DNA from 2 places in the Companilactobacillus halodurans genome. Region 1 is predicted to be linked to the other one. Evidence: predicted binding sites of a transcription regulator. Region 1 holds the regulator's gene; the other holds the start of a gene.
The links. The regulator Rex, encoded in region 1, represses fermentation and respiration genes when NADH is low (regulators of the CRP and FNR family bind a similar motif). The targets are predictions, from matches to a motif close to TTGTGAANTANTTCACAA.
Positions count from the first base shown of each region.

Region 1 (16,856 bases):
CCAAATCAGATTCTCACAACTGAAGAATATTGGGATGAAAATCAACTTACTAAATTAAAGCTTGATGCTCATGCCAAAAATAATTTGATTGAATTAAAAAATCAGATGCGTATCAATGGGAATGCTGACACTGTGAGTTGGATTAGAAATTTGATTGACAAACAATCTATTTCTAACATTCCTTTTGATGACCAGTATGATTTAAAAATTTTATCATCTCCTGAAAAACTTTATCAAGCCATAAAAACAAAATCTGAAAATCAAGATTCCGGTATTTCTCGGCTTCTCGCAACTTTTGATTGGAAATATATCAACGGGAAAAAAGATGAGAATGGAGATTTATGGCAAGTTAAAATCAATGATTTCTCAATGCCTTGGAATTTACAATTGCCAAAAGTAAAGAAGACAAAAAATTTAGCTTGGGCTGAACAGGAACAAACGATTGATGAAATTGGTTCAACTTTTACTATCCAAGGATTCGATTTGAATTATGCAGGTGTCATTATCGGACCCTCAGTGAAATATCAAAATGGGAAAATTGTTTTTGATAAAACTGCTAGTAAAAATCGTAAAGCGACCCAGAGAAGAAGTTTCCAAGGACAAAAGATTGATAATTCCAATGAATTCTTGAAAAACGAATTAAATGTTCTTTTAACGCGTGGAGTCAATGGCCTTTATATCTTCGCCGTTGACGATGCTTTGCAACAAAAACTCTTAGAAGCACAGAAAGGATCGATTTAATATGTCAAATACTATGGATAAAGTCAATAAATTTCGTGACGACCGCAATTGGAGAAAATTTCATAACGAAAAGGATTTAGCCATTTCCATTTCTTTAGAGGCTTCCGAGTTATTGGAATTATTCCAATGGAAAAAATCTCAAGAGGTCGTCGATAAAAAGCCTGATAAAATTAAAGAAGAACTAGCTGATGTTTTGATTTATTCGTATATGATGGCTGATAATATGAACTTTGATATTGACGAAATAATGGCTGAGAAGCTCAAAAAGGATAGTGAAAAATATCCTGTGGATAAAAGTTTCGGTAATAATAAAAAATACACTGAACTCAAAAACAATTAATTACCAAATTTAAAATGGAGTTACAAATTGATGAAATCTCAATTTGTAACTCCATTTTTTACCTAAAACAACTGCATAATCTCAATCACAACAATTGGAACTGCCAAAGATGGCAATAAATTCAACACTTTAATTTTTTTGATATTCAACAAACCTAATCCAGAGGCAAAAATCAAAACGCCTCCAACAATCGTTAATTCGGTAATCATATTGGTATTAATCGAATTCTGCAATAAAATCGCTATCAGATAAATACTCCCTTGCCAAACAAAAACAGCTATTGCCGCTAGAGCCATCCCTATTCCAAAGGTGGATGCCAAAACGATTGAAGTGATTCCATCGAGCATTCCATTGGTAAATAAGAAGGTCGAGTCATGATTCAATGCTTCTTGAATGGGACCTAAAATCGACAGCGAGCCGATACAGTAGAGTAACACTCCGGTTGCCAAACCCTCTGCTAAATTTTTCCCTCCGTCAGTACTCTTCTTGGAAAATTTACCGACCAGATTATCAAAATGTTTCTCCAAATTGATCCACTGGCCCAACAGTCCCCCAATTGCCAGGCTGACGATGAACAAAACGGGATAATGACTTTTTGGCATCCGTTCGACGACGGCATTGATACCAATCATCATGGCAGCTAATCCCAAAGCTTGCGTCAGAATTTCGTTATACTCAGCTTTAATGCCCTTTTTGAAATAACTGCCCGCAAAACTTCCGGCGATAATCATTATCACATTAAAAATCGTTCCTATCATAGTAATCCCCCAGATACTGTTATTTTAATTCATAAGTATAAACTCTCCAGTAACTAGAGGGTCAATGAAAAATTGTTAAACTATTGGTATTTTAATTTCTGTCACATATTTTGATAGATCATCGGTGATGCCGTAATCGATCAAAGTCGTCTCAACAGCATCGCCGTTGATTTGATAATTATGTTGAGAACAATAATCTATCAGCTTTTGATACTCAGGTCCTGCTGTATTGTGGGTCCCATGAAATCGCAAACGTAAATAAGTTCCCGCTGGTAAAGTTGCGGTTGCTTGATTGTCGGCGCCTGGTTCTAAAATCATGATTAATTCAGTATATTCATCAAACTTTTGGTGCAACAATTGCTCTTTTGAAATTGCCAAAGCAATCTTGCCTAAAAAAATATTCTTCTCCAAATTATACTTTTTGCGTAGCACTGAAATCGGAAATTCAATGTCCTCATTAGGTCGATATGATTCTTTCAAAATAACTACTGGAATAGCTTCTAACTTCACTACTTCTATTTCACCCAACGTACTATTTAAAGCATCCTCAACTTGCAGCAAACGGTCATCGATTCTTTGTTCAACTTTGCGCAGAGTTGTGATTTGCTTTTGTACCTGCACTTTTTGTTCTCTTAGCATTGCTTCCAATTTCGAAGTATCGCGGGCTTCAAAAAAATCTTTGATGGCATCCAATGACAAATCCAAAGTTCGTAAATAAGTTATTACATTTAAGCGTTCAAATTGTTCAGTCGTGTAATAACGGTAATGGTTCTTTGAATCCACTTTAGCTGGTTTCAAAATTCCTACTTCATCGTAGTACCGCAAAGTAGGAATTTTAGTTTTAAATATTTTAGCCAACTGACCAATTGTAAATAATTGATTCATAATTTTTCCTCTTAAATTAATTATTTAATTCATATTATGAAATTTTTTTAGTTAATAGATGGGCCATTAAGTTAATTAATTCACGATATAATGCAAATTGTAGATAGTACAAATTTGTATTAAACGATCAAGTTTTTTGGGGGAATAGACATGAAGTGCCAGAGAACATTTCTAAAAATACTATTCAGTTTCTTTATGACAATAATAATGGTCCTCACTTTTTCAAATAATACAATAACGGTCAAAGCTCTTTCAGAAGCAGACCTTGTTAGTGCTGCCACAAAAATGAGCGAATACGATGGTATTACTAATTGGAAAAGGCAACTGAATTCACCTTCAAATGATATTGGAAATATCACCATTGGCGGAAACGTCTCACTAGGATACACCTTTGGTACTGCAAGAGATGCCAATAATAACGTTAAAGCTGGCGATAAAACCATCACTTCTTCCAGTACCACAGCTACTCAAGGCAGCAGTCCAATTATTACTAATTCAAAAATCAACGTCTTTTTTAAATAATAATGGTAAGTATTACGGAATTTTACACCAAGGAACTGATTCATATAACGGTACTGGTGGCAGTCCACAAATGGCCTCTGATACTTCAATCGACTTCGCACTCTTGACCGCCACTAGTTCAGACACGACTTTCAATAAAACGAGCAACGTTCTAGCTAATTTAAGCGATTACGATAGCACTAACCACATTGCTAAACTTTATTACACTGGAACTGACGCCAACAACAAACCAGTCTTTAAAATCGTTGGTTACTATTCTAAATTACAAGTTTACGTTGAAATCGTTCTAAGACCATCGATCAGTGGTTCACCGGTCGTCCAACGTGAATTGTATGTCTATAATCCTAGCAATGCCAAAAAGCAATTTCAAACTTTCTTCGGAGAAGATACAGCTTTGAGTCCCAACATGGATACCACAGTTGATAATGTCCCCATGTTTGCTATCGGTGACGGTGAAGGACTCTATTTGTTAAGTGGTTCAACCTATGATCCAGCTTCAAAACTATTCGTAACTAATGATGATAAAAATGGCAATGGCTTCAAAGACTTCATGGGACGTGTTTTCTCCAATCCTACTAACTGGGGTGTCAAAGGAAAGCAAGGTTTAGGCAGCAGTGCCAATATGGTTTCGCCTACTCTTCCTTGGGCCAGTAATCCAACCGCCACTCAAAACGGTGATACAGCGGCTGCAAAAGATGCTAATTTGTTAAAAGGTAAAGATAATTCTGGGAAAGAATATGATGTTGTTGATACCAACAACAAACAAGATACAGCTTATACTCTCAGATGGCCGGAAACAAATTTGGCAGCTGGTGGCGTATCTCGTTACGTTTCAAATATTGGTGCTACTATTGCTGGTTATGCAATTCCTATTGTTAGTAAAACTTATGAGAATTTAACATCAAAAGATGGAAAAAACCATGTTGGCGATACTTTACGATTTACTTTGACCACGAAAAATGATGGTTACAACGCAACTTGGATTTTAACGAAACTCATAGATGACTTACCTGCGGGGTTAACAGTTAACAAAAATTCTCTTGTCGGTGATTTTAGTGTTAACAATAACACCATTACTTTCAACCCTTACCTTAGTATTGAAGATGGTACTTCAGCTAAAGTTACTTTTGAAGCTACAATCAACAATGAAGCCCCAGACAACTTAACAGATGGTCACTTAACCAATACCGCTAGTTTCACTGGATCTAATCTTGGTCTCAGCGATTCACAAACCTATACTGACAGCGTCGATATTCCTGTCGAAATACCGGATTTTAAATACCGCTTCACTAAGGAACTCAGAAATGACACAACTGACCCAACTGGCGATTTTACCAACAAAGTCACTGCTAAAAAAGATGATATTATCGAGTATCAAATAAAATTTATCAGTAACGGTAAAGATAGTTTGGACAGCTCAACTTTCAGCGATACCTTGCCCGACAGTCTTGAATTAGTTCCTAACAGTGTTACTTTAAATGGCTCCAGTCGTGACAGTCTCAATTTCCCAGTTAATATGCTGGTCAATGGCATGACCAATACCATTAGTTTCAAAGCTAAAGTTACTGGCACAATGGCATCAACTGCTTCCAATACAGCTTATCTGCAAAATGTGAAGACGAGTGGCGACGAAACCTTCAGCAGTCTGCCGACCGAACAGAGTGCCGATGTCGAGATTCAAGAAGCTTTACCAACGACTGCTTTTACAGAGGTTCCTAGTAAGATCGACTTTGGTAGCATCAATAACCCTACCGCTGACAAGTTACTACCTAATATCAGTACAACTGGAAAACTGGTGATCGACCATACCGATGACACGGCCTTTCAAGTGCTGGTCAGTTATGACAATGATGGCTCCGACCCTATCGCTAACACTAATACGAGCGAAAAACTCAACCAATCTAATGACGATTGTCTGTTCTTCAATCAAGCAGATTCTGAGAATTCAGATAACTTCTTGCCGATTACCAAAGATGGTGTAGCCATTAATAGCGCTGGTTTCAAAGGCTCGTATACTGGTTTCGACCTCAGTAAATATATTGGGTTAAAGAAATGGAAGTTGCGCGTTCCCGGAAATACTGATGCAGGAAACTACAACGGCAAAATCACTTGGTCGATTCAAGACGTGCCACAATAATAATTTTTATAAAAATAAAGCTAGTAACCGTTTGATGATTACTAGCTTTTTATTTATGCTTGTTTAACAATGTCAGCTCCAATATTGGCTTTATCGCAAATCATGGCTATGACGTACTGAATTGCTTCGCTATCTTCCCAATCGACTGACAAATCAAGGTTGACTTCACGACTATCTTTTAATTGAACTCGTAAATAATATGGTGTTGGCAAATTAAATATTATTTTCTTAGGGGCATTGAATGAACCACCTAAAACGTTGGCAGGTGCATTCATATCTTTTCCCACGACAACGGTCAAAGCTTTAATATCGCTAAATTTAAAAATAAATTGGTCTTCGCTAAATGGCATCAAAATTGATTGAAATCTGACCGCAAAGTTTTGATAATCGAAAGATTTGATTCCATTATTGTCTACTTCCCAATAGCCATAAAAATCGCTCAAGGTACGTGCAAAAACTAGCCCGCTGATCACTAAAAAGGTAACTCCTAAAATCACTGCTAGGAGCACTAGATGGGTGAAAAAGGCAATTCCTAGTCCGATGATTAATCCGATTCCCCAACTGATTGCCATTGGTACATAATTGATCTTTTGACCAAATTCGATACTTTCCATTCTGGTTCTCTCTTCTATTAGTTTACGGTTATTATTGCTAATTAATAATTTTATACTTTTAATCGTAACATAGGAAATAAAAAGGCGATAATAGAGTTTAATCTACTATCGCTTATTTTTAATTCTATTTAAGATATTTTTTAAAGAACTCTGCTTCATCGTCATTAGCTTGTTTAGCAATATCATCTTTTTGGTTAATTAAGAAAACATGTGCTCTGGGATGTTCTTGATCTCCATACATTTTACAAATATGCGTAATTCCTTTAGCCGTTAAGAAACCATCCATTTTGATCGAGTTGTTTCTGACAAAATCATTATTTGCAGTTGAGATATAAGTTGGTAAAAAGTCTTGATTGATGTATTTTTCGGTATCTAGCTTTTCTCTTTGAGATTTCACAACTTCATCCGTAAAGTAGCCACCGACAGCACCTGAGATAGTCCCTGGATCAAGCATGAAATTAGCTGAACTATTCAAAGCTACTGCCCTGAATTTCAAATCAGGTAATTCGTAACCAAACAATTTGCGATACTTATTATTGGTCAAAATGGTTACATATTGTTCAGCCATTTGACCACCAGCACTGTCACCGACTAAAAAGACATTGTTAGTATCTAAATCATATTCTTTAGCGTGATTAGCTACCCAATGGATATATTGGTCGACTTGATTCAATTCTTCTGGAAAAACTGCATCTGGAGCTAGCTGGTAATTAGGATTAACAAAAGCAAAACCATTCTTAGCCCAATTCAAGCCATAAAATTGATATGTTTCCTTTGTTCCATAGCACCAGCCGCCACCATGGATATTAATAACTGTTGGAATTGGTTTATCAACATTTTCTGGTAAATAAATATCTAAGAGATTCCATTTGGGATCTGGACCATAAGAAAGGTTATCGATTCTTTTAACACCTTTAACCTTGGTGGGAAGTCCAGCATCCCTTTTATCATCATTTGTTTGGAATTCTTTTCTCATTGCTAAAATAGCTTCAGTAATTTTTTGATTTGTCATGAAATAAACACCCCATGTTTATTTTATAACTTTATTCAACAAAAAAACCTCTCAAGTAAATAGATTCATTTTCAATCTACTCACTTAAGAGGTAATTAATTTTTAATTTAAATATTTAAATCAAGACTAACCAATCAGTAATTTATTTAAAAATTACATCATGCCGCCCATACCGCCGGCTGCAGGATTGCCACCTGCTGGAGCAGCGTTATTATCTTTTGGTTCTGGCTTGTCAGCAACAACAGCTTCAGTTGTCAACAACAATGCGGCAACACTGGCTGCATTTTGTAGAGCTGAACGAGTAACCTTAGTTGGGTCGATGATGCCGGCCTTAACCATGTTTTCCCACTTGTCGCTAGCAGCATTGAAACCAACTTCATTATCTTGTTGCTTGATGTGTTCAACGATAACTGAACCTTCGAAACCAGCATTTTCAGCAATTTGACGTAGTGGTTCTTCAAGTGCACGAGCTACGATGTTGATACCTGTTTGGACGTCACCGTCTTCTTTAAGGCTTGTAACCTTATCAAGTACATTCATCAAAGCTGTACCACCACCAGCAACGTAACCTTCTTCAACAGCGGCACGTGTTGAGTTTAGAGCATCTTCAATTCTGTACTTACGTTCTTTCAATTCAGTTTCAGTAGCAGCACCAACTTTAACAACAGCAACGCCACCGGCTAATTTAGCCAAACGTTCTTGAAGCTTTTCTTTGTCAAAGTCTGATGTTGTTTCACCAATTTGCTTCTTAAGTAAGCCAACACGTTCGTCAATAGCATCCTTATCGCCAGAGCCTTCAACGATTGTTGTGTTGTCCTTTGTAACTGTAACTTTACCAGCTGAACCTAATTGATCCATAGTTGTATCTTTTAGTTCAAGGCCAAGGTCAGAAGTAATAACTGTACCACCTGTTAATGTAGCAATATCTTCTAGTTGAGCCTTACGACGGTCACCAAAGCCAGGAGCCTTAACGGCAACGACATTGAATGTACCACGAATCTTGTTCAAAACAAGTGTTGGTAGAGCTTCACCTTCAATATCATCAGCAATGATAAGCAATGACTTGCCTTGTTGAACAATCTTTTGTAGCAATGGCAAGATATCTTGAATATTTGAAATCTTCTTATCAGTAATCAAGATGTATGGATTGTCTAAGTCAGCTTCCATCTTGTCGTTATCAGTAACCATGTATTGTGAAATGTATCCACGATCGAATTGCATACCCTCAACAACATCAAGTGTCGTATCGATACCCTTTGATTCTTCAATTGTGATAACACCATCGTTACCAACTTTTTCCATGGCATCAGCAATCAATTTACCAGTTTCTTCACTAGCTGATGAAACTGAAGCTACTTGAGCAATATCGCTCTTGCCGGAAACCTTGTGTGAAATGTTGTGAAGTTCATCAACAGCAGCCTTTGTAGCCTTTTCGATACCACTTCTGATACCAACAGGATTTGCACCAGCTGTAACGTTCTTCATACCTTCCTTAACGATTGCTTGGGCAAGGACAGTAGCTGTAGTAGTACCATCACCAGCAATATCATTTGTCTTTGAAGCAACTTCAGAAACTAACTTAGCACCCATGTTTTCAAAGTGATCTTCTAAATCAATACTCTTAGCAATCGTAACACCATCATTTGTAATTTCAGGTGAACCATAGCTCTTTTCAAGAACAACGTTTCTACCTTTAGGTCCAAGTGTTGTCTTAACTGTATCAGCTAGCTTGTCGACACCAGCCATCATCTTTGAACGTGCATCTTCTGAAAATTTAATTTGTTTAGCCATTAATTTTCACACTCCATAATTAATTTAAATTTTTATTTGATTAATTTTTAATGTTATTCAACAATTGCCATGACATCTTTTTCATGAAGGATCAAATATTCGTTATCTTCATACTTAACTGTTGAGCCAGCATATTTATCGAAAAGAATCTTATCACCTTTTTTAATGCTCATAGGTACTTTCTTTCCATCGTCAGCAACTAATCCGTCACCTACAGCAATAACTTGCGCTGTTTGTGGCTTTTCCTTAGCGTTGTTTGCCAAAACAATGCCACCGACTGTCTTTTCTTCTTCTTTATCGACTGTTACAATGACTCTATCTCCAAGTGGTTTTAACAATTTAAATCCCTCCGATTGATTATTTTTAAGTTTATTATTAATATTTAGCACTCGAAGTTCTCTTGTGCTAATCACAAGTTTTATATTAACATTTTATCAGTAACATGCAAGTATTTACCTTTAAAAAATATGGAGGAAACTATGTCTTACCAAACAAATCAGTTCTTTACACTGTTGACCTATATCCTATTATTATGTTTGGGTACTGGTCTATCAATGCTTTCTGTGACGGGCTCAGGCTATTTTGTTACTTTGACTATCGGTTCACTGATTGCAACCGGAATTATGATTTATTTAGTCAAATTAAGTGGTCGAAATGAATTTGAGAAAAAAACTACTTTAAATCATGATTTGCAGTGGATTATTATCGGAACCATCGGTGCTATTGTTTTGCAATACGGAATTGGCTTTGCTGATCAATTAATTTTTAACGCTAATACCAGTTCCCAAAACACCTTGCAATTATTATTGATGGTCAAAGCTTATCCATACTATTTCATTTACGTTATGATAGCTGCACCAATCATGGAAGAAATCATCTTCAGACGAGTTTTCTTCGCTAACTTGATTAAACCAACCAATGTTTATATTGCTGCAATAATTTCTGCTTGTTTGTTTGCTTTCATGCATCAAGATACAAGATTTTTAGTTTATGTCGCCATGGGACTTTGGTTCTCATTTGTTTATTACAAATCAAAAAATATTTATGCCAGTGCTGGCAGTCACTTATTGATGAATGCCATCGTGTTAACTTTGGCTATTGCCTAGGTCAAGCACTTTACAGAAAAAGACAGATTACTTTCGAATTTTATCGAAAATAATCTGTCTTTTTTTAGCACTAATTTTATTCATCAAGACTATCTACAAAAGTCCAATTTAATTTAGTATGGTAATTTCCAGAAGCATTCATCATCCTATTATCCATTTCCAGTAACACACCCTTGTCAGCACGCCAGCTTAATGAGTTCATTCCCTGGCCACTGGTAGAGTTGGAAACAAGAATGGAGTTATTGAGAAGATCAGCTTCACCATCATCATCGTAATACTTGAGATGTCCTTGTAAAACATTGCCACTATCATCAGTAAAATCGGCAGCTTGACTCAAATATAATTGCACGCCTGATTTACTTCTTCTCATATCATCAACGTTCATAATATTATTTGGCCAATTAGTTTCATCTTGACGATAGATAACTTTCTCATTCCCAATTGGTTTAATGGTTCCATAATCGATATCATTAACTTGATATTCGAGTTTATTGGTAATCAAGTTTAAAGTCCTAGTATCGCCACTTTTCTTGACGGTATTGCCATTATCATCAGTTCCTTCTATATGAGCATTGGACCGGAAGCTCTCACGACTGTTGACGTCACTGACAGTCGTTTGAATTTCAATTTCATGGCTTTGATTGATTCCAAAAGCGAGGTTCTTAATTTTTAAATCATCTTCCCCACTGCCACTAGTAACTGAATAATCATTCGTCTCTTCGCCATCGATCAAAACTTTGTTAACTTTTGTATCTGATCGTAATGGCACCGTATAGGTGGCATCCTTGAGCCGAGCACCATTACTAGTATTAGTGATGGTGGAATTGTAAACTACCTTATCTTGACTGATAACATCATAAATCGTTTTTTCGGTATCACTGTTATTGTCATAGGTATTGTTCTTGATAGTCTCATCTAATTCAATTGTCGGACCTTCTGTTGACAAGACATGTAATTTAGCTTTGTTAGTATCGTATTCGTAAGTCTTACCATTGGTCTTTGCTTCAATGTGGGCAAAGTATTCAGCTCCATCATCATCAAGCGTGGTTGCATCGGTTGTATGGGCAACTGAATTCTTGCCAATTTCAATTTCTGATTGTTCATGAGTGATTGGATCTTCTTTAAACCAACGAATTGAGTAGTTCAAATCCTCTTGTTCTTCGAATTCACCAATATTTCCCATTAAAGCAAAAGTAGCTTTTTCACCGACATTAACGGTTTGATCTTCCAAACCACCACCAACCATTAATTTCGCCTCAGCTTCTTTGGGTGCACTATTGGAACTGTTGACAGCTGTTGCCGTAACGGTCACTTCACCACTTTGTGAACGATTATTAGCCGTAATTAAACCAGTTTCCTCATCAATAGTTGCTAATTCTGGTTTATCAATACTCCACTTAATCGTCCCCGTAAAGTTTTCTGGTTTCACATGTGCTCTGGCATAAGTCGAAGTCGTCGTGATATCTGAAGTCTGATTATAGATATAATCATCATCAGTTGTGACTGTTAAATCATCAACATCGACGTCGCTATCTAAGGTGTGGACCGCTGCAACTTGTGACCAAACCGTTGGCGATAATGCTGAAATAAACATATACCACGCTGTTTTTTGTTGATAATATTTTGTCCCCACTTCTGTCGGTGTCAAAGTAAGATTCTTTTTATTCCCGCCGTTTTTTCTTTAACCTCTGACCAAGTTTTTCCATCGCTACTTTCGTACCATTGATAGTGGGCCCAAGATGTAGCCGTCAGCAAAAAAGTAGCAAAGGATCTCGATTGATCGGTATAGAGTTTAGTCGTGTTATTTTCAACGACATAAGTATTCGCATTCGGTTGTAGATTGTATCCTGAAGTCAACCAGATTCCCAAGAATTTCTTAACATCATCGGTTGGCTCATGTTTGGGTACAACCGTTACCTCATCCTTTAAGTCCAAATTAGCAACTGGAGAATCCAAGGTGTCTGCTTGAATTTCACTGGACTTATCACTCATAAAAAGGCATGCAAAAAAAGAAATCATAACCAAGCAAAATAATATCTTATAAAATTTATTTGACTTGTGCATTATGAATCCCCTTTCATTTTACTAAAAGAATTATATCATGAGATTTAATATATAATAGTCAATATTTGCAAAATATTTTTCAATATTTAGATTGAATTTCGGAGCTAATAATTTGACTTTCTATAAAATATTTGATTTAAAAAAATAAAGTTTCAGAATTTAAAATTATTCCGAAACCTTATTTAAGTTATTCTTGAGAATAAACATTCTAAGTTGCTTCTAGAAAAAAATCCCCCCAATACATTTTGATGCAGACCAAAAAAGCTACTAATTCAAAATACGAATTAGTAGCTTTTTCTTTAATGCTTGAAAGTCGAGTTTGGCAACTTCCAATTATGTGTTTAAATCGTCTATATCACAGGGAGTTAACTAATCCCCACGCTTATATGATGCAACGTACTTTTGACGCTTATCGTCATCGAATTCATGTTCACTCTTAGCAATAATAACTGTTGCAAGAGAATTACCGACAACGTTAACAGCGGTACGTCCCATATCTACAAGACGGTCGATCCCAGCAATGAAGGTCAAACCTTGCATTGGCACACCGATAGTCGATACCGTGGCTAGGAGTACGACAAACGATGCTCCGGGAACTCCGGCCATCCCTTTAGATGTTAACATCAATACCACAACAAGGGTAATTTGTTGCCCAAGGGTCAAATTGATGTTGTAGGCTTGAGCCAAGAATAAGGCAGCAAGAGATTGATAAATAGCTGATCCATCAAGGTTAAAAGTATACCCCGTTGGAATAACGAATGAAACGATTCCCTTTGAAGAACCATATTTTTGCATTTTTTCAATCATCTTTGGCAAAGCTGCTTCTGAACTGGCAGTAGTAAAGGCCAAAGTGACTTCATTTTCAATAATTCTGAATAATTCATAAAACTTAACATGGAAAATATGTCCCACGATTGCCATAACGACAAAGACGAAAAACGCCATTGTGGCATAGGCAATAATGATAAAGAGCAGCAACGGCTTCAAGGAACCGAATCCCATTTCACCGACTGTAACACCAATCAACGCACAGACACCAATAGGAGCTGTCCGCATGACCCAATTAGTGACCTTGAACATAACATTAGCGACGGCATTCAACAAATCAACGATAACTTGGCCTTGCTTACCGATTGAAGCTGTTCCGAGGCCAAAGAAGACTGAGAAGAAGATGATAGGCAACATATCACCCTTGCCGAGTGAGGCGAAGACGTTAGTTGGTATAATACTCATCAATATCGACCAAATACCCGAATGTTTGGCAGATTTAGCGCTCGCTGTATATTGACTAATATCCGAACCTTTTAGACTGTGAATGTCAATAAAGGTACCAGGGTGAGTAACATTAGCGACGATAATACCAATAATAATCGCTAGTGTGGTCATGATTTCAAAATATATTAAAGTTTTTAATCCAATCCGGCCCAACTTTTTAATATCACCCATATTGGCGATACCAACTGTCAAACAGGATATTACAATTGGTAAAACAATCATTTGAATCATGGAGATGAACATTGTTCCAATGTTCTGCATGACTTGGATAGCAGCCTTATTCTGGTAGAATACTTGTCCAAGAATAATACCTAGAATCAAACCAATGATGATTTGCCATCCTAGACTAATTCGAAAAAACCGTTGTCTTTGCAATTTTAATTCTCCTTTGAAGTAACTTAATTTTAATTATAGAAGACTTTTCTTTAAAATGGAAAATGTTAACGATTTCAAATTAAAATTTCTTTCATATTATTAATTTATACGAACATTTACAGAAGCAAGTGTAAAGATTGTTCTTGTTTTAGTTTATTTTGAAGTAAAAAAATACAGAATATACGGATTTTATTTTCCTGTATTCTGTATTTTAGAATTATTTTTGATTTTATTATTAGAATTTGGGTTTTGGTTATGAGATGTGGGTGAAAGAATTTAATAACCAAAATTGGTTAATTGAATAACCATTCTTTCTATTTAATAGTGGAAACGAGTTACGGTGGGGCAACTCCCTACAAGATAGCTACGCCTCCCAAATCACTCGCAAAAAGCGCGAGTAATTCGGGAAGCTAGGCTATCCTCCGGGAGCTGGTCGCCCCACCTTCACTCTCTTAGGCTTCGCCTGATTCAGATGCAATAATATCCAAATCTCCATCCAAGGTCCATTCACTAACTGTGGCTGGTACGATTAAGTGGATGCCTTTCTTCAAGTCGTAATCTTTTCCATCTACGGTAATCTTTCCAGTTCCATCTAGGACTGAAATTAGTGTATACTTACCGATTTGGTGTTTTAAGTTTGCTGGTTCTTTGATTTCCCAGTGATAGACTGAGAAGAATGGTGAGATTGGTGGTTTTACAAAGGTTGTAAATTTGTTTTTACCAACTTGTTTTGATTCAATATCTAATTGTGGGTCTTTATGAGGCACAATGATTGTATCTTCTGACTGTTTAATGTGGAGATCACGCTTCTTGCCTGTGGTCTTATCTACACGGTCATAATCATACAGACGATAAGTGGTATCGCTGCTTTGTTGTGTCTCTAATGCCATGATTCCTTTGTTCAAGGCGTGAACTGTTCCACTTGGTACATAGTAGAATTCACCCTTTTTAACTGGAACTTTTCTTAACAAGTGGTCCCAATCTCCGGATTCGATCATTTGATCTAGTTCTTGTTTATTCTTAGCATTGTGCCCATAAATCAAGTATGAACCTGGTTCAGCATCGATGATGTACCAGCATTCTGTCTTGCCTAGTTCATGTTCGTGCTTAGCAGCATATTCATTGTCTGGGTGTACTTGAACAGATAAACTAGCTTCAGCATCCAAAATTTTAGTCAATAATGGGAATACTTCTCCCTTAGGATTGCCAAATAGTTCTTTGTGGTTTTTCCAAAGGTCATCAACATATTGACCGGCAAATTCTCCGTTTTCGACTTCTGATCTGCCGTGTGGATGTCCGGAAATAGCCCAGCACTCGCCAATTGAACCTTCGGGAATGTCATATCCAAATTTTGTTTCTAGTTTTCTGCCACCCCAAATTTTTTCATGGAATACTGGCTTTAAGAATAATGGTTCACTCATAAAAATTTCCCCCAAAAAATTAATTTGTTTCTTCTGATGATTCTTCTATCTTGTTCGATTTATCACGGTCTAAGAAGAAAATCAACGTCTGCAATTCATTTGCCAAGTCGACATAGTGAACGCGGATGCTGCTTGGAACATTGATAATAACTGGTGTAAAGTTCAAAATTCCACGAACTCCAGCATCTGATAAAATATCAGCAGTTGTCTGGGCAGCGTTAGAAGAAACTGTCAAAATACAGACATCAATCTGTTGAAGATGGAGTTGTTCTTTAAGTTCACTGATATCGTAAACTGGAACTCCACTCTTAACTGTTCCGACAATTTCTTTATTAATATCAAAAGCTGCCGCGATTCGAACATTATTTGTTCGAGAAAAGTTATAATTTAGTAAGGCGTTACCTAAATTACCTACACCAACTAAGGCTACGTTAGTTCTCTTGTCTTGATTTAAAAGCTTCTTAAAAAAAGCTACCAAATCGTTGACATCGTAGCCATAACCACGTTTTCCAAGTGCACCTAGATATGAAAAATCACGTCTAATTGTAGCACTGTCGATTTTAACCCCTTCTGATAGTTCTCCAGAAGAGATTTTTTTTGTGCCCTCATCTTTGAGAAATTGGAAATATCGATAATAAATTGGTAAACGCTTTATCGTTGCGTTTGGAACTGTTGTTTTTGTCATAATTTACCACCATATGTGTGTCATTTCACTAACATTTATACTAAATAAAAATCATAAAAAACGCAACACGTTAATCCTATAAAGGCACAAATTCTTAATTAATGATAAAATTGTGAAGATATAAAGGAGTTATAAACTTGATTCTATTACAAGCACAAAATATTACGAAAAATTTCGGTACCAAAAAACTTTTCTCAAATGTTAGTTTTGAAATTCAAGACAACAGTCGAATTGGATTAGTGGGCCGCAACGGAGTTGGCAAATCAACTCTCTTAAAAATCATTTCTGACCAAGAAAGCTACAATAGTGGAAATATTGCCTTAAAAAAAGATACTAATATTGGCTATCTAGCTCAGGATTCTGGTTTGAATAGTGACAGCGAAATCTTCTCAGAAATGGAGCACGTCTTCGACTACTTGAAAAAGCAGGAAAAAGAAATGCACCAACTGGAAGAAAAATTAGCAGATCCAACCGTAGCCGACTACGATCAAATTTTAAAAGAATACGACCGTTTGCAAACGACTTTCCGTCAAGAAAATGGTTATGGCTATCAATCTGAGATTCGCAGCGTTCTCAAGGGTTTTGGCTTTGACGAAGAAGTTTGGCATGACCAAATCTCAACTTTATCTGGTGGCGAGAGGTCTCGCTTGGCGATGGCTAAGATGCTTTTGGAACACCACGATATCTTGTTATTGGATGAACCAACTAACCACTTGGACATCAATACGGTCGAATGGTTAGAAAATTATTTGAAGGGCTATCGCGGGGCTTTAGTTATCGTTTCCCACGACCAGTACTTCCTCGATAAAGTTGTCACGGAAATCGTTGAAATCAATCAACATTCCTCAACTCGTTATTCAGGTAACTACTCGTTCTATCTTCAAGAAAAGAAGAAAAATCAAGAGGTTGCTTGGAAACATTACGAAGAACAACAAGCGGAAATCAAAAAAACCGAAGAATACATTCAAAAAAATATCGTTCGTGCTTCAACTACCAAGATGGCTCAAAGTCGTCGGAAAAAATTGGAACACATGGATGTCTTGGATAAGCCTGGTAGTGACCAAGGCTCAGTCCACTTCTCATTTGATATCGACAAGGAAAGTGGCAATGATGTTTTACTAGTTAAGGAC
Region 1 is NZ_VDFO01000009.1:45,046-61,901, forward strand. It holds gene FHL05_RS03450 (DUF2075 domain-containing protein) at 1-741, shown strand, start outside; gene FHL05_RS03455 (nucleotide pyrophosphohydrolase) at 743-1,081, shown strand; gene FHL05_RS03460 (DUF554 domain-containing protein) at 1,144-1,839, opposite strand; gene FHL05_RS03465 (MerR family transcriptional regulator) at 1,915-2,724, opposite strand; gene FHL05_RS12505 (hypothetical protein) at 2,875-3,246, shown strand; gene FHL05_RS03470 (isopeptide-forming domain-containing fimbrial protein) at 3,131-5,383, shown strand; gene FHL05_RS03475 (hypothetical protein) at 5,437-5,997, opposite strand; gene FHL05_RS03480 (alpha/beta hydrolase) at 6,122-7,009, opposite strand; gene groL (chaperonin GroEL) at 7,163-8,800, opposite strand; gene groES (co-chaperone GroES) at 8,854-9,138, opposite strand; gene FHL05_RS03495 (CPBP family intramembrane glutamic endopeptidase) at 9,280-9,906, shown strand; gene FHL05_RS03500 (hypothetical protein) at 9,983-11,554, opposite strand; gene FHL05_RS03505 (hypothetical protein) at 11,551-11,898, opposite strand; gene FHL05_RS03510 (cation:dicarboxylate symporter family transporter) at 12,340-13,620, opposite strand; gene manA (mannose-6-phosphate isomerase, class I) at 14,073-15,041, opposite strand; gene FHL05_RS03520 (redox-sensing transcriptional repressor Rex) at 15,061-15,726, opposite strand; gene FHL05_RS03525 (ABC-F family ATP-binding cassette domain-containing protein) at 15,864-16,856, shown strand, end outside.

Region 2 (16,856 bases), on a different contig from region 1:
GAAGTTTACTAAAATATAAGGAAAACAATATGAAAAAATTAAAAATTATTTCTATATTATTCGGAGCAGTTGTTTTAGTGGCTTTAGCAATTGGTGGAGTTTTTGTTTATAAAACCCAACAATCGCTAAATTCATTGAATACAGCTAACTCCAGTGTTTCCAAGAAAATCAATCAGGGTAAGCCTTTTTCAATTCTTTTATTGGGGGCCGATACAGGAACTGATGGCCGAGTCGATCGAGGGAATTCTGATACGATGATGCTTTTGACCTTGAATCCAGCTAAGAAAAAGACTGTTGCCTATTCGATTCCTCGTGATGCTCTAGCTGAAATGGTCGGAGATAAGGAAAAGAATGTTCAAAAAATCAATGCTGCTTATAATATTGGTTTGGCAACGATGGCTAAAAAGACAGTGGGCAGTTTCTTAGGCGTTCCAGTTGATTATCATGTAGCCATCAATATGAAAGCCTTAGAAAAAACAGTTGACTTCGTCGGTGGCGTGACTGTCAAGAGTGATCTCAATGTGTCATTTGATGGGATAACGATTCCTAAAGGAACGCATCACTTAAATGGCAAACAAGCTTTAACTTATGCACGGATGAGGTATCAAGACCCACGTGGAGATTATGGTCGTCAAATTCGTCAGCAACAAATTTTAAAGGCGGTCGTCAAAAAACTTGAGCAGCCTAAGTATCTTGCTAAATTGCCTGATTTGATTAAATCGTTAGGTTCAGATATCAATACTGATTTAACGACTAGTCAAATCGACCAGATTATTTTGAAGTATCATAATGCTTCTAAATCGATGAGCTTCAATCAGCTGCAAGGACAGACGGCTTGGATCAATCAAAGTTCGTATCAAGTTTTGCCTACGCAAACGCTCCAACAGGCTTCAGATAAGTTACGTGCTAATTTAGGACTTGATTCAGCTACATTAGACAACACGGAAACCAAATTGAATGCGAAAAATAAATCGTTCTTCAATGATGAAGATAATACTGATTATAAGACTTATGGATTAGATAAGACTTATTACAGCAACAATACATATTAAAAATACTCCATAACATTTAGATGAAGAATCTAAGTGTTGTGGAGTATTTTTTATAATGTGACATCAGCGATTATTTGACTGTGCTCATAAGGGAAATGCGATTCAGAAATTTCAAATGGTTGACCATCATCAAGATAGCTTAATTGATTGATGACTAAAACGGGTTCGCCAATTTCTTTTGCAATGCCAGTTTTAATGTCATCTTGATCAGCTTTTTTGGCACTGACCACTCGATGAGAGCCCTCAATGCTTAGGCCTTCGCTTTGTAAATGTCCATAAATCGATTTTTTCAAAATATCGTCGGTTAAGGTCGTGATAGAAGTGGGCATGATAGTGTGCTCATAAGCAAAAACTTCTTTGTTGACGTAACGGACTCTTCGAATCACATAAACTGGTTCGGTGTCTGGAATCAATAGTTGTTCAGCTTCTTTTTTAGTAGGGATGCGGGCTGATAATTCAACGATTTTACTGGTAACTTTTTTGCCCTCATTGGTTCTGGTAGCTCCCAAAGGTTTGTCGATTGGGGAAACAACTCCAAATTCGCTTTTATCGATTTTATAATCTTTGCGAACAAAAGTACCAGCACCACGCTTTGAGTAAACCATCCCTTCAACGACTAGCTGTTGAATAGCTTTGTGGACAGTAATGCGGGTAGTACCGAAATTTCGAGCCATTTGATTTTGATCTGGCATCAGCTCCCCAGGCGCATATTTGCCAGTCTTTATTTGCTGGCGTAATTTGTCAGCGACCTCTTTATATTTATATGCCATAATTGTTCTCTTTTTTCTCGATAGTGTTTCCTACTAAGTTTAGCATTTTTATTAGTCTTTTTCTGCCCTTAAATAAAAGTATATACTTTTTATAAAATAAGTATTTACATAGGTCGAAAACGATGTATAATGAAAGCGTATTCAAAAGATAAATAAACGAAAGGACGGTGTAATATGACGGAAGAATTACCAGAGGATTTTGCTTGGGGCAACTCGAGTTCCAGCATGCAAACTGAAGGTGCTTTTGATATCGGAGGAAAAGGCAAGTCGGTTTACGATGTCAGACCCGCCACAAAGGATGCGTCAGATTGGCATGATGCTATTGATGAATATCATCGTTACAACGAAGATTTCGATTTGATGGCAAAAGAAGGGATGAATTTCTATCGTTTCCAAATATCATGGAGTCGCGTTAATCCAATGGGTGATGGGGATTTCAATGAGGAAGGAATCAAGTTTTATGACAAGCTGATTACTGCGTTACTAAAACGTGGCATCACGCCAATGATTTGCCTGTATCACTTCGATATGCCACTGCACTTAGCAGAAGAATATAACGGCTTTTTATCACGTCATGTGGTGGACGCTTTTGTTCGTTACGGAATTGAAATGGTTAAGCGTTTTGGTGACCGAGTCAAGTATTGGATTACTTTTAACGAACAAAACCTCTATCACACTAGCGGCGCATTTAGGATTGCTGGTTATTTGAAGGGTGATAAAACAATTGATGAATTGTATCAAATCAGTCATCACGTTATGTTGGCTCATGCTGGCGTTGTTAACTATATTCACGAACAAACTGATTGCAAGACTGGGGGGATGTTAGCTTATAGCGAAGTGTATCCAGCTTCTCCAAAGCCCAAAGATATCTTATACGCTCGTCAAATCAATGAATTTTTGAATCGCGACTTGTTGGATGTCTTTGTCTTTGGACGTTATTCAAAGGAAGTTTTGACCTTTGTTAAAAACCATCAGATTGATATGGATTATCAGTTGAATGATGATGAGGCGCTTGTAAAAGTGACGTCAGATTTTATTGCATTTAGCTATTATAGGAGCGATACGATTAGTTCAGATCTTGTTCCAGAAGGAACTATTCCTAATTATTACCTTGATAAGGGCGTAAAAAAGAATCCATATCTGAAATCATCGGAATTTGGTTGGCAAATCGATCCCTTAGGATTTAGAGATATTTTAACTAAGGTTTACAACGAGTACGGTGTCCCAATGTTTCCAATTGAAAATGGAATTGGTTTACGTGAAGAATTCGATGGTAGTGAGATTCAAGACGATGAGCGCATTGAATACCATCGTGAGCATATTCAAGCTATGAAAGATGCTATTTTTGAGGATGGCGTCGAAGTTATCGGTTATTTAGGATGGGGCCTAATTGATATCCCAAGTTCCAGCGGCAATATGGACAAGCGCTATGGAACGGTTTATGTCAACCGAACTAACCATGACTTGAAAGATATGAAACGTGTTCCAAAGAAGAGCTATTGGTGGTTGCAACACGTTATTAAAACTAATGGCTCAGATTTATCAGATTTAAAGTAGTAAAAAAATATTCTGGGGGCGAATTTTATGGCTAGTGAATCAACATCAGAAAAACTAGAACATAATTCTTTCTTAGATAAATTCACTAAGGTTTCTGTCACAGTTGGTAATTGGGTTTATCTAAGATCGTTACGTGATGCTTTCGCTGTTATCTTGCCAGTCTTTATTATCGCTGGTTTAGGTACATTGCTTAATAACACGGTTTTCGTTTGGTTATTCAAGGGTGCTACTTTAGCAAAAGTTCAAGTTTTTGGTAATGCCATATCAAATGGTACTTTGAACGTTGCCGGTGTCTTAGTTGCACCTATGATTGGCTTCATGTTGGCTCGTAATAAAGGATTCAATAATCCGATTGCGGCTTCTGCCATGTCTTTGGCATGTCTATTCATCATGATGCCTGGTTCTATTTCTTTAGCTGGTATGAACGGTAAGACCATGCACACTGTTACTGGTGGTATGAGTTATCTAAATACTGGTACACAAGGTATGTTCGGTGGTATCATCGTCGGACTTGTGGCTACGGCTATTTTTATCAAATTAGCTGGTATCAAAAAATTACAGATTAATTTAGGTGAAAATGTTCCACCTGCAGTTAGTCAATCATTCAGCGTTTTGATTCCTGCTTTGATTTTGATGTCAATCTTTGCTTTGATTGCTGCATTATTAGCTGGTTTGTTCAACGCCGATTTGATCAATTTAATCAAGGATTGGATTCAAGAACCACTTCGTGGATTTAACACAAGTATTGTTGGCTTTTGTGTCATTTACTTCTGTGCTAACTTCCTCTTTACTTTGGGTATTCACCAAACAGTTATTTCAGGTTCTTTGATGGATCCACTGGTATTGATCAATATGAACCAAAATATGTTAGCTTATGCTCACCATGCACAAATTCCTAACATCATCACTACTTCTTTCGTATCAAACTACGTTTTAGTTGGTGGTTCTGGTTCAACAATTTCTTTAATTATCGCTATTCTTCTCTTCAGTAAAGTTAAAGCTGGTAGAGATGTTGCTAAACTATCGTTGGCACCTGGTATTTTCAATATCAACGAACCTATGATTTTTGGTTATCCTATCGTCTTCAACTTACCATTGATGATTCCATTCGTATTATTCCCAGTTATTGGTGCTTTGATGGGATACTACGCAACGCTTCTAGGTTGGGTATCAAGAACAGTCGTCTTAGTACCATGGACAACGCCGCCTTTGATTGGTCCATATCTATCGACAGCCGGTGATTGGCGGGCCGTTATCCTACAAGTCATTATCCTAGCAATTGGTGTTTTCTTATATCTTCCATTTATGAAGATCAGTGAACGTGTTGCTGCAAAGCAAGCTGAAATGAATTTGGACCCTAAGGCTTAATTATGAAAGTTTGGTTCAGTTATCTCGCCATTGCTGGTTTGATTCTTTTAGGATTATTTGACCTAGTAAATTTTGGGTTGAGCATCACAACCGTAAGCACCTTTGCAATTGCAATCCTCTTTATTATTTCTTTGTACAATTCATTGCAAAATAAAAAGATGCAGAGTAAAAAAATTAAATAATAAAAATGGCAAAATTCTATATAGAATTTTGCCATTTTTTGATACTTAATTAAAAAATGAGTTTTAATCAATAAAAAATAATTTTTGAGAGTAAAAGAGTAAAACTTTGAACTAAATATTTAGTAAAAATCGATGACGTTTGTAAATTATCTCACAAGTTTTAAGAAATTGATTGGAATTACTAATTAGATTAGAAAGCTCTTAATGATTGATATAAAGGCAATCTGTTATACTATTCAAAGACAGGTGTTTACGGTAATTAAACAAAAATGATATTTTAAGGAAATTAGTCGAAATAATGTGACAAAGGTCACAAAAAGATATTGTTTTTAATTATTGCAACCGTTAACATTGGAATTGGAATGAAAAAGAGAAAAGGAGGGCGTAATTTCTAAAGAATTTTAATTTATTCGATTAAATTAATGCTTACTTTTTAAGTATAAGTAGGAGGCATTTTGTATGAAAAAGAGCCTGTCTAAGTCAGCATATGGAGGAATTTCTGGGGAGAAATACGTTCCATATGTGACTGATAAAGATAATCATGGTGGCAACTCGATTATTATGATTATGGGTGCCATCTTGGCAGTGATTTTCGCCGCATCGACTGCTTATTCAGGGATGAAAGCTGGATTGACAGTTGCTGCAGGGATACCAGGATCAATTATTGGTTCAGGATTAGTTGCTGCTTTTGCAAAAAAGAAGGGAATCCTCGGCAAGAACCTTCTCCAAGGGATGTCCAGTGGTGGTGAATCAATTGCCAGTGGAATGATTTACGTCTTGCCCGCCATTATTGTTATCGGTGGTCGAATCAATTTCATTGCTGGGGTTTTAGTTGGGGCCTTGGCTGTACTCTTTGCGATTGGAACGTCTTCATTAGTTCAAAATTATTTAGTCGTCGAAGAGCATGGAAAATTGGTCTACCCTGAATCAATGGCCATTTCAGAAGCTTTAGTAGCGTCCGAAGCCGGAGGGGATTCCTTGAAATTTATGGGAATCGGCTTTGGTATCGGTGGAGTCTTGACTCTGTTCACGACCCAAGTGTTCGGTTGGATTAACAGTACCATCACCTATGTTGGTAATTCGTTTTATCGCTGGAAGATGTCGACTGAAGTTAATCCAATGTTAGCCGGAATCGGATTCGTTGTTGGTTTAGATGTTGCTTTGACAATGTTTGCTGGTTCAGTGCTATCGAATTTTGGTATCACGCCACTGATTGCTAACTTTACCCAAATGGCTGGCAATCATGCTAAGGATTGGAACGATGTCAGTGTTGCCGTCAATCAAATGGGCGTCGACCAAGTCGCAGGATCATATTCGAAATATATTGGTGCTGGTATGATGCTTTGCGGTGGAATTGTTGGTGCCGTTAAGTTGATTCCAGTTATCATTACTTCAATCAAGAAGACTTTAAATGCTAGAAATGGCAACAATGATGATCGTAATCTCTTAGGAATTTGGTCATTATTGATTGCTGTTATTGCAATTTTTGTCGTAGGTTTCTTTATCTCTGGTAACATTGCCATGGCAATCGTTGGTGGAATCCTTTCAATTATCTTGGCCTTGTTATTCGTTATCGTATCTGCCAGATTAGCTGGTACTATTGGGTGTTCCAATGCGCCTGTATCTGGTATGACTATTGCTTCTTTAGTTATTATGACTTTAGTCTTCGTCATCTTTGGCTGGACTAGCAATGCTAATAATCAAATTCTATTATTATTTGGAGTCTTCATCGTTACAGCCATCTCTGTTGGTGGTGCCTACATGCAGACTCAAAAAGTAAATTACGTTATCGGTGGCAATAAAAATGAAATGATGAAGTATTTCATGATTGCCGCTATGATCGGTGTCATTATCGTGGTCGGAATGACTGTAATTCTCGAACCACAATTGAAGATTACCGGTTCAAATCCACCATTTGGTATGCCACAAGCTAACTTGATTGCAACATTGACAACCGGAATCATGTCAGGAAATCTTCCTTGGATTATGATTATTATCGGTGTCGTTATTGCGGTCGTTTGTTGGATGCTGGGACTATCAATTATGACTGTCGCTTTAGGATTTTATCTACCAATCTCGACTACTTCAATTATTTTAGTCGGTGCTTTGATTAAAATGTTGATTGAAAAAATTACTAAAGATAAACAATTACAAGATAAAAGAGTTCAAAGCGGTATCAGTCTTTCATCAGGATTAATCGCCGGAGGTTCAATCATTGGACTCATCGGAATAATCTTGCACGTAACCAACGTATTAGGCGACAAGACGCCAACAGGATTTGCTGGCAGCAACGCCGTTGGTTTAATATTACTGGCAGTTTTAATCGTTTCAATTATTCTACCTTTGGTCAATATTAAAAAAGAAGCCAAGTAGGAGGTAAGTTAAATGGCAAAGCGTCGTCCTAAATTAACTGAAGAAGATTTAAAGCACATGGTATTTAAGAAGAACCCTGAAGTAACTTATCAAAGAAAAGCAGGCATCATTACCATTGTGAGAAAACAAGATCATCCCATTCAAAAATTTTTCCGGAAATTACACGTTCACATTCCTGAAAAATCTTATTTAGAGATGGATGAATATGGAAGCTACGTCTTCACCAAGGTTAATGGACATCGAAATGCTTATGAGATTGGCAAGGAACTAGCCGAAAAGTTTCCTGACACCGATAAGTATCGCTATACCAGATTGATACTTTTCTTACAACAAATAGAAGACGTTGACCATTTAATTGAACGAGTTTCATAATGAAATAAGAATAAAAATTTACTGGGGGATTTAAAAATGACAGATCGCATCGAATTATCAGCATGTACATCAATCATGGTAGGTAAAAAGGCCTCAATGGATGGAGCAACTTACATCTCCAGAAATGAAGACCGTTTGAATGCTATTTATAGAAAAAGAATTATCGTTCAACCTGCTGTTTCAGGCCGTAAAGAAACTTATGTTTCACCATATAATAAGATGACAGCACCTTATCCAGAAAGTGGCTATCGTTATACATCAACGCTTGACGCTGACCAAAGTACTGGACCAAACGAAGAGGATGGCTTTAACGAAAAAAATGTTGGTGTCAGTGCTACCGAAAGTGTTTATGCCAATGAAAAAGTTTTAGCCTTTGATCCATATGTTAAAAATGGTTTAGCTGAAGATTCCTTAGCAACCTTAGTCTTGCCATACATCGATTCCGCTCGCGATGGAGTAAAGTATTTAGGTAAGTTAGTTGCTAAATATGGTTCAGCCGAAGGAAATGGCTTGCAATTCAACGACAAAGACGAAGTTTGGTACATGGAAGTAGTTACTGGACACCAATGGGTAGCCGTACGTATTCCAGATGACAGCTATGCCGTAGCTGCTAATCAAGTTGCCATTCAAGACATTGACTTCAACGACCCCGAAAACTTCATGTGGGCTGATGGCATCCAAGACTTCGTAGAAAAGCATGACTTGAACCCAGACTTCGACCGTTGGGACTTCAGACATATCTTTGGCACAGATACTGAAAAAGACCACCACTACAACACGCCACGTGTTTGGTTTGCACAACGCTATTTGAACCCATCGATTGAACAAGACCCAGAATCAGCTGAATTGCCATTTATCAGAAAAGCTGAAAAGAAAATTTCAGTTGAGGATATTCAATACCTATTGAAGTCACACTACAATGAAACAAAGTATGACCCACTAGGAAACGGCAGCGAGCACGACAAGAAAACATATCGTTCAATCTCACTATCAAGAACAGCCAACTCACACATCTTGCAAATGAGAGACTCAGACAAGAATGGAGCTGCCGGAGTAGAATGGACAGGCTTTGGAATCCCAAGCTTCTGCCCACAAGTACCATTCTTTACAAACGCCAACGACATCGACGAATCATACAGCTATACACCAGAAAAGATGGACCTAAAGAGCGCCTATTGGTTATATGAAGCCTTAGCAATGGTAGTAGAATCACACTACAAAGAATTCGTAGAACCAAACCTAGACTATCAAAAAGCCTTATCAGAATGGGCCAGAAGAAAAATCGATGCAGTCGACCAAAAAGCAGTGAAAATGGAAGGTAAAGAATTAACAGAATACCTAACAGAGCAAAATCATGAAATAGTTAAACATTATAATGAAGAAACAAAGAAACACCTAGCAGATTTGGTAACACAAGGAACGGAGCTGTCCAAGTTGACATTTAAGATGGATCCAAATCTCTAGAGAGTGAAACAGGGGCGCCCAGCTCACGAGGACTAAGACAATTTCACGAAGTGCTCGCGCATTTTGCGAGCAGTTTGGGAAATAGGCTTAGCCGCAATGAGTTGCCCCTGTGTAACTCGTTTCCACTATGCTGCAAAGAAGCGAATCAGTTTAGAGCTATTAAAAATTCAAAATTCCAAAGCAAATTTCCGTTAATAAGCAAAAAATCAGGAATTTTAGACATAATAAGACTTGATAACTTCAAAACGCTTCACCAAAAATCAGCAAAACGAAACGAATCTCCAACCAAAAAATACCAAACCAAACCAAAAAAAACACCCAATCCCAAAAAATCTCCAAAAATAACAGAGATAAATCCAGATTAGGTGTTTTTTCTATGTCTAAAAATCTCCACAAAGCCCATAATAAAACACGTCCATAAGACAATTCCAACTATCTAAAATGTCCATAAAACTCCAACTAATAACAATGACCTCAAACCAAAAAAATTGTAAACTTATAAATAATATATAAAAAAATCACTAAAACAAGAAAAACCGAGGTAAATAATCATGAAAGATATCCGTTTCAAAAGTGTCTTCGATATCATTGGTCCAGTTATGATAGGACCCAGCAGTTCCCATACTGCCGGAGCAGCCAGAATTGGCAAAGTTGTTCACGATATCTTTGGCGAAAAGCCAGAAAAAATCACTATCGATCTTTACGAATCCTTTGCTAAAACTTATCGCGGTCATGGAACCGATGTAGCCATTGTCGGCGGTTTATTAGGAATGGAACCAGACGATAGAAGATTATCCGATTCCTTGAAGATTGCTTATGAAGAAGGAATCAAGGTAGCTTTCGTACCTAAAAGCGATAAAGTCGATCATCCTAATACCGCTAAAATCAATTTGGTCAAAGGAGACCATCAATTATCAGTTACCGGAATCTCCATTGGTGGCGGAAATATCCAAATTTCTGAAATCAATGGTTTTAAGATGTCTTTGAGTTTAGGCACGCCAACATACATTACTGTCCATAAAGATATTGCTGGGATGATTGCCAAAGTAACGGAAGTGTTCTCCGAATTCGATATCAATATCGGTACGATGACCGTTACCAGAACAGCCAAGGGCGAAAAGGCTTTGATGATACTTGAAGTCGATGAACGCTATGACAAGGAAAATATTTTGAAAAAACTCCAAGCATTGCCCAACGTGGATAATGCCACTTACTTTGAATAGGGGATGAGACAATGTTTTATACAATTAAAGAGTTAGTTAAAAAGAGTGCTGATTATGATTCTGTTGCCGACTTGATGGTTCAAACGGAAATGGAAAATACAAACCGTTCAAAAGAATTTATTCGTTCACAAATGGAACGCAATTTAAAAGTTATGGAACAGTCGATTGCGGAAGGAATTGCTGGCGTTAGATCAGTAACTGGTTTAACTGGTGGCGATGCTAAAAAAATGGATGCTTATATCAAAAAAGGCGACTTTTTAAGCGGACAACCGATTCTTGAAGCAGCCAGAAATGCTGTAGCGGTCAATGAAGTCAACGCTAAGATGGGCTTGATTTGTGCGACGCCGACTGCAGGTAGTGCTGGGGTCTTAGCTGGAGTTTTAGTAGCTGTCAGAGACCGCTTAAAAATGACTCGCGAACAACAAGTTGACTTTTTGTTTACAGCTGGAGCTTTTGGTTTAGTGATTGCCAATAATTCTTCAATTGCTGGAGCAGAAGGTGGATGCCAAGCAGAAGTCGGCTCAGCTTCAGCTATGGCGTCAGCTGCTTTAGTTTGTGCTAAAGGCGGCAGTGCTCAACAAGCAGCTGAAGCAGTTTCAATTACTTTGCAAAATATGATGGGACTAGTTTGTGATCCTGTGGCTGGCTTGGTAGAAGTTCCTTGCGTAAAGCGTAATGCTTTGGGTTCTTCTCAAGCGATGATTTCAGCCGATATGGCTTTAGCAGGAATCACAAGTGTTATACCAACTGATGAAGTAGTCGAAGCAATGCACAAAGTTGGACAACAGATGCCATCTATTTTTAAGGAAACAGCTGAAGGTGGTTTAGCTACTACGCCAACAGCTTTGAAACTGAAAAAAGATATTTTCGGTGAATAATATTTTTTAATTTTAAAAGAGGGATGCACTATGAAACAACACAAACACGCTGCTTGTACTTCTATCTTAGTAGGTAAGAAAGCTTCATTAGATGGAGCAACCTACATAGCTAGAAATGAGGATAATTACGTTGCCAATTGGCCTAAGAAATTTTTTGTCCAGCCACAAGTTCATAATCGAAAAGAAACATATGTCTCGCCATACAATAATTTAACGGTTCAATTGCCAAGTGAGGGCTTGCGTTACACTTCGTCTCCCGATGCTAATCAAGACGAAGGCCTGTATGAAGAAGATGGTATCAACGAAAAAAATGTGGCGATGAGCGCAACTGAAAGCGTGTTTGCCAACGAAAAAGTTCTCGCCTATGATCCATTGGTTGAAAATGGCGTGGCAGAAGATTCAATCACGACCTTAGTTTTGCCTTATATCGATTCTGCTAGAGCTGGCGTGGAGTATTTAGGCAAATTGATTGCTAAATTTGGTTCGGCTGAAGGAAATGGCGTCTTATTCAGCGATAAAAATGAAGTTTGGTACATGGAAATTGCCACAGGGCACCATTTTGTAGCAATTCGAATTCCGGATGACTGTTATGCAGTAGCGGCTAATCAGATTGGAATTGAAGACATTGATTTCGACGACTCGAAGAATTATATCTGGTCGTCTGGAATTGAAGAATTTGTCGAAAAGTATAATTTGAACCCTGATTTCTCTGGCTGGAATTTTCGTCATATATTCGGAACAGATACTAAAAAAGACCGCCATTACAACACGCCACGTGTTTGGTACGGTCAAAAATTATTGAATCCTTCAATTGAACAAGACCCGGAATCATCAGACTTGCCATTTATAAGAAAGCCTGAAAAGAAAATTTCATTGGAAGATATCCAAAGAATTTTGAAATCGCATTATAACGAAACGAAATTTGATCCTCTAGGCAGTGGTAATGAGGAAGATAAAAATCGCTATCGGGCCATTTCCTTATCAAGAACAGCTAATTCTCATATCTTACAGTTAAAAGATTCTCGAGCCATCGAATGGAAAGCTTATGGTATTCCAAGTTTTTCTGCTTATGTACCGTTCTTTACCAATGCTAATGATACTGACGAATCATATCGCATAGTACCAGAAAAATTAGATTTGAAAAGTGCCTATTGGTTGTACGAAACTTTAGCTTTTGTAGTTGAGAGCCATTATCAAGCTTTCGTTGAAGACAATTTGGATTATCAAATCAAACTGTCAAAGTGGGCTCGAGCAAAAATTCATTCAGTAGAGAATGAAGCACCAAAATATTCAGTGGAGCAATTAACTGAATATTTGACGAGCAAAAATAAAGAAATCATTGAACATTTTGACAAAGCAACTCAAAATCATCTAGCTGATTTAGTGACGAAAGGGACAGAATTATCCCGATTAACTTTCAAAATGGACCCCAATTTATAAAGATTTTTTTGCATAACCAACTAATATAACACAATTAAAACGCTTTCTCACTACTTTTTTGATATATCATGAGCTTTTTTTCCCCAAAGTGACAGTTTCGAGTCTATAATAGATATTGGGACTTCCCCGTTGTGGGAACAAAATCGATGAAAGGTAGCGAAGGCATGCAGGTATATAAAAATTCAGAAGAATTGATAGACCAGATTAAAGAGAGTTATCATAAATTCATTGATGAGTATGAGGGTATTGGCGATGATGTCGCTGATGAAAGAATTGATCAAGTAGATAAAACACCAAGAGAGATGCTCTCATATCAAGTTGGTTGGATTAATATGATTTTATCATGGGAAAAAGCCGAAGCAGGTGGGGAAAAGATTACAACCCCAACTCCCGGATACAAGTGGGATCAAATGCGTCAGTTGTACCACGATTTTAATATTAAATACGGTTCCAACGGTATTGAAAATGAGAAAGCAGAACTTGGAAGCGTAGTAGCCGAATTGATTTCCTGGATTTCCGATATGTCACATGATGAATTATTCAAACCCGGAGAGCGTAAATGGGCAACGACCAAAGCCATGTGGCCAGTAGCAAAATGGATCAGAATCAATGCAGTATCACCATTCAATAATTACAGCCGCCAAGTTCGCAAGTGGAAGAACTTTAATCTTAGAGACAAGAAAAATGCTGTTAATTCATAGGACTGAAATGAAGGTAGAGGAATACGGACTTAAATTTCAGGCTTTAACATTAAACCTCAATTGATTTGCTTGTAGTATATATAGGCAAGTTGATTGGGGTTTTTGTTATTAAGAGAGCGCAGCAAGCCCGGGAGCTACCGAGGATTAAGACAATTTCACGAAGTGCTCGCGTACTGTGCGAGCAGTTTGGGAAATAGGCTTAACCGGAAGTAGCTGGCTTGTGGAGCTCGTTTCCACTATGCAGCAGAAAAACCATGGTTATCTAAAAATAGGCCCATGGTTATTCCACAAAAAAATAAGGCCATTTCAAAGCTTCTAACCTTGAAATAACCCCAAAAACCTATTGAACCCTCTCAGTAACAAAATCAAACCTCTCCTGAAACCCAAACAAAAACTTAGAAGAAGAAACATCCTTAATCTCAAATCTCTGCCCCTGAGGCGTACCAATCAAAGACCCCTTAGCATAAGTAGAGCTGTGCAAAAGTTTTAATTTATTGCTTTCAAACGCCCAAGCATAAGTGTAAAAGCCATCTTTAAATGGTTTCATCGAAATAGAAGTATTCTTGCGTCCAATCAACCATAATGGGACGAGAATGATTAGAATACCAATCAAATTAATTACAATGGAAGATAATAATTTCATAATAAATTAACTCCTTTTAAAACAATTATCCAACAATATTTAGACTATGTAAACGTTTTTCTCAGTAAAAGTATATACTTTTTTTAAAAATTAGCTTGAAAAAAAACCACTCTTTAAAATAAGAGTGGGTAGTTTATAGTCCAAAATCAATTAAGAAGAATCCAATAGTACCGATAATGATTAACATCGTGAAATTAATAATGGCAAACATTGCGAGATACTTACCAGGATTTTTCTTAAAGAAGAAACGATATTGTTTAAAAGCTAGCAAGTTAGCAAGTGAAGCTACAACAGAACCAAGTCCACCAATGTTCGAGCCTAAGAAGATGGCATGAACATATTTTGAGAACTTAGAAACTAAGATAGTCGTAGGAACGTTACTGATAAATTGACTAGTGATAATTGAAGTCAAATAAGTGCTAGTTCTTGTTTGAATAAATTGTTGCAAGTGATTGACGATTGCTGGTTCACGGTTGATATTACCAACGGCAATAAAGAAACACATGAAAATCAGTACAATCGAATAGTCAACCGACTGCAAAATATGAGGATTAATGAAGATTACTAACAATAAAGCTGCAATCAAAGATCCCCACATTGGAATAACGGAGAATATCCCTAAGAAAATTACGATTGTTACGGCAACCGTTAAAGCCAAACTAGGAATATTCAACTCGACAGCAGGCAATTCAGTCAATTCAATTGGATCTTTGGGGAAAAATCTGGTAATCAGAAATACCGCCAAAAAAGTTACGATTGTGATTGGAGTCGACATAATAAAGAATTGTTTAATGCCAAGGTTGAAATGTGTCAATAAGAACAAGTTGTGCGTGTTTCCGAACGGAGTAAAAATACTTCCTAAATTTGCTGCCATTGCAATGATAATTACTGGTAGAATAGGATTAACTTTTATTCGTTTAGAAAGTTGGTAAAACAGTGGAACTAAGGTTAAAATTGTAACATCATTAGTTAAGAACATCGCTCCAAAAAAAGATAAGGAAGCTAGCATGAAGATCATTTGTCGCGTGGTCTTGGCTTTATGTGTCATGTACGCGGCATAATATTTTAGAAAGTCCAAATAATCGTAAATTTGGATTATAATCATCATAGAAAGTATCGATGCCAATGTTTTCCAGTTAATGTCCATCAATTGCGGTGGACTTATGAAGATAGAAGTAATGATTGCTGCTGCCCCGGCAATCCATAATACTTTATCAGAAAATACTCGTTTTAATACAGCCATTTACGTTTCCCCTACAAAAAAGAAGTACCTTATATAGTATAAAGATAAAAGTACTGTTAAAAAAGATAATTATACAAAAAAATCAAAATAAACTTCTAAAACTTATTAATTTCAAAAAATATTTTTATAAAAAGTCCATTATACTGCAACCATAGTATACTAAATTTCAATCACAAGCGAGGATTATAAATGCAAATTATTTTATCGATAATAATGTTTATCTTAGGAATAGCAATTATGAGTATCTCATTCAAAGCTAAAAAAGAGTTAATTTATTACATAACTCTAATAATTGGAGTAGCTGTCTTTTTTGCAGGAATTTACCTAATTTTTCCTAAATAATGGTCAATTTATTTTGTAATTGGTATAATCGAACTATCAAATAGGGGAGGGATTTCCATGATTTTGAAACGTACATCTCTTTTGGTTTTAGTCTCAATGCTCTTAAGTGTAGTCGAGATGACCGTAGATCCCGGATTTTTCCTAGGACGCATATCCTTGGTCTTTTCGGGAGCGTTGCTAGTTTTATTATCACTGCTATTTGTAAAGAGTTTGTGGCGATTTAGTCCAAATAAAAAGTAATGAATCGTAAAAATAGGAGAGACATGTCATTGTTTGACATATTTCTCCTATTTTTTTGTATGAAACAATGTTTCACAGGAAACATTTATTATTTAATTAATAATCGCCATCAGCAATTTTTTCTAAAGTTGTCTTAGATGGGATAAAGAACAGGTTACCGGTAATTGGCGTACTGAAATCTAACAAACGGTCACTTTGAGTGAACATGTTTTTCAACATACGGTTAGTAATAGCAAAACCTTTTGAGTAGCCAATGAAGTAAGTACCGGTGATATCCTTTGCAGGGTCTGAAAATGGCACGTTCATTCTGACAATTTTATGTTCAACGCCGCCTTCTTCATCTTTAGAAACAACATTGTGGGCATTTGGTAATTTTTCATCATCATCTAGTTCGCGGTCAGAAAATTTGTGACGTCCGATGGCTTTTTCTTGATCTTCAGTTTTAAGTTTTTTCCAAGCATCCATGTTATGGGTATATTTTTGAGCAAAAGCATAAGAACCATTCACGAATTCTGGGTCTTCATCATCATCGATCAAAGTGTAATCCATTGATTCGATACCAGCTGGATTTTCAGTTCCATCAATAAAACCGATAATGGCACGACCTTCAATATAACGGAAACCGTGAGTTTCATCTTCAACTGAAGTGATAGGGCGTAAAATACCCATAAATTGGTCCATTAATTCATAACAGACGGCCATTTTCTTGGAACGTACGTGAATGAAGATGTCGCCAGGTGTAGAAACAGCTGTATATTTAGGGCCTTTTATTTCTTTAAAGTTTTCTAGTTCTTTTGGCTTTGGAGCGTCTGGGAAAAGATAATCCCAAGCATCTGATCCAAATCCCCAAGCAATGTGAGCTTGAGCTTCGGGGTCACGAATTCTCATACTATTAATAATCGAATTAGACATATCGGAAAATTCTGCGATAGCATCTTTTTCTTTTTGCAAATCTTTATGGTTTAGCATCAATGTTGTGAAGATGACACTTTCACCGGCATCTTTGTA
Region 2 is NZ_VDFO01000002.1:38,338-55,193, forward strand. It holds gene FHL05_RS00795 (LCP family protein) at 30-1,052, shown strand; gene FHL05_RS00800 (GntR family transcriptional regulator) at 1,103-1,822, opposite strand; gene FHL05_RS00805 (glycoside hydrolase family 1 protein) at 1,997-3,379, shown strand; gene FHL05_RS00810 (PTS sugar transporter subunit IIC) at 3,407-4,747, shown strand; gene FHL05_RS00815 (hypothetical protein) at 4,750-4,929, shown strand; gene FHL05_RS00820 (OPT/YSL family transporter) at 5,389-7,302, shown strand; gene FHL05_RS00825 (PqqD family peptide modification chaperone) at 7,315-7,674, shown strand; gene FHL05_RS00830 (C69 family dipeptidase) at 7,711-9,138, shown strand; gene sdaAB (L-serine ammonia-lyase, iron-sulfur-dependent subunit beta) at 9,690-10,361, shown strand; gene sdaAA (L-serine ammonia-lyase, iron-sulfur-dependent, subunit alpha) at 10,373-11,239, shown strand; gene FHL05_RS00845 (C69 family dipeptidase) at 11,270-12,679, shown strand; gene FHL05_RS00850 (ClbS/DfsB family four-helix bundle protein) at 12,826-13,380, shown strand; gene FHL05_RS00855 (hypothetical protein) at 13,721-14,023, opposite strand; gene FHL05_RS00860 (SLC13 family permease) at 14,157-15,266, opposite strand; gene FHL05_RS12785 (DUF6095 family protein) at 15,456-15,608, shown strand; gene FHL05_RS00865 (Dyp-type peroxidase) at 15,945-16,856, opposite strand, start outside.
Region 2: the regulator Rex is predicted to act here: its motif matches at 5,228-5,245, upstream of FHL05_RS00820 (OPT/YSL family transporter).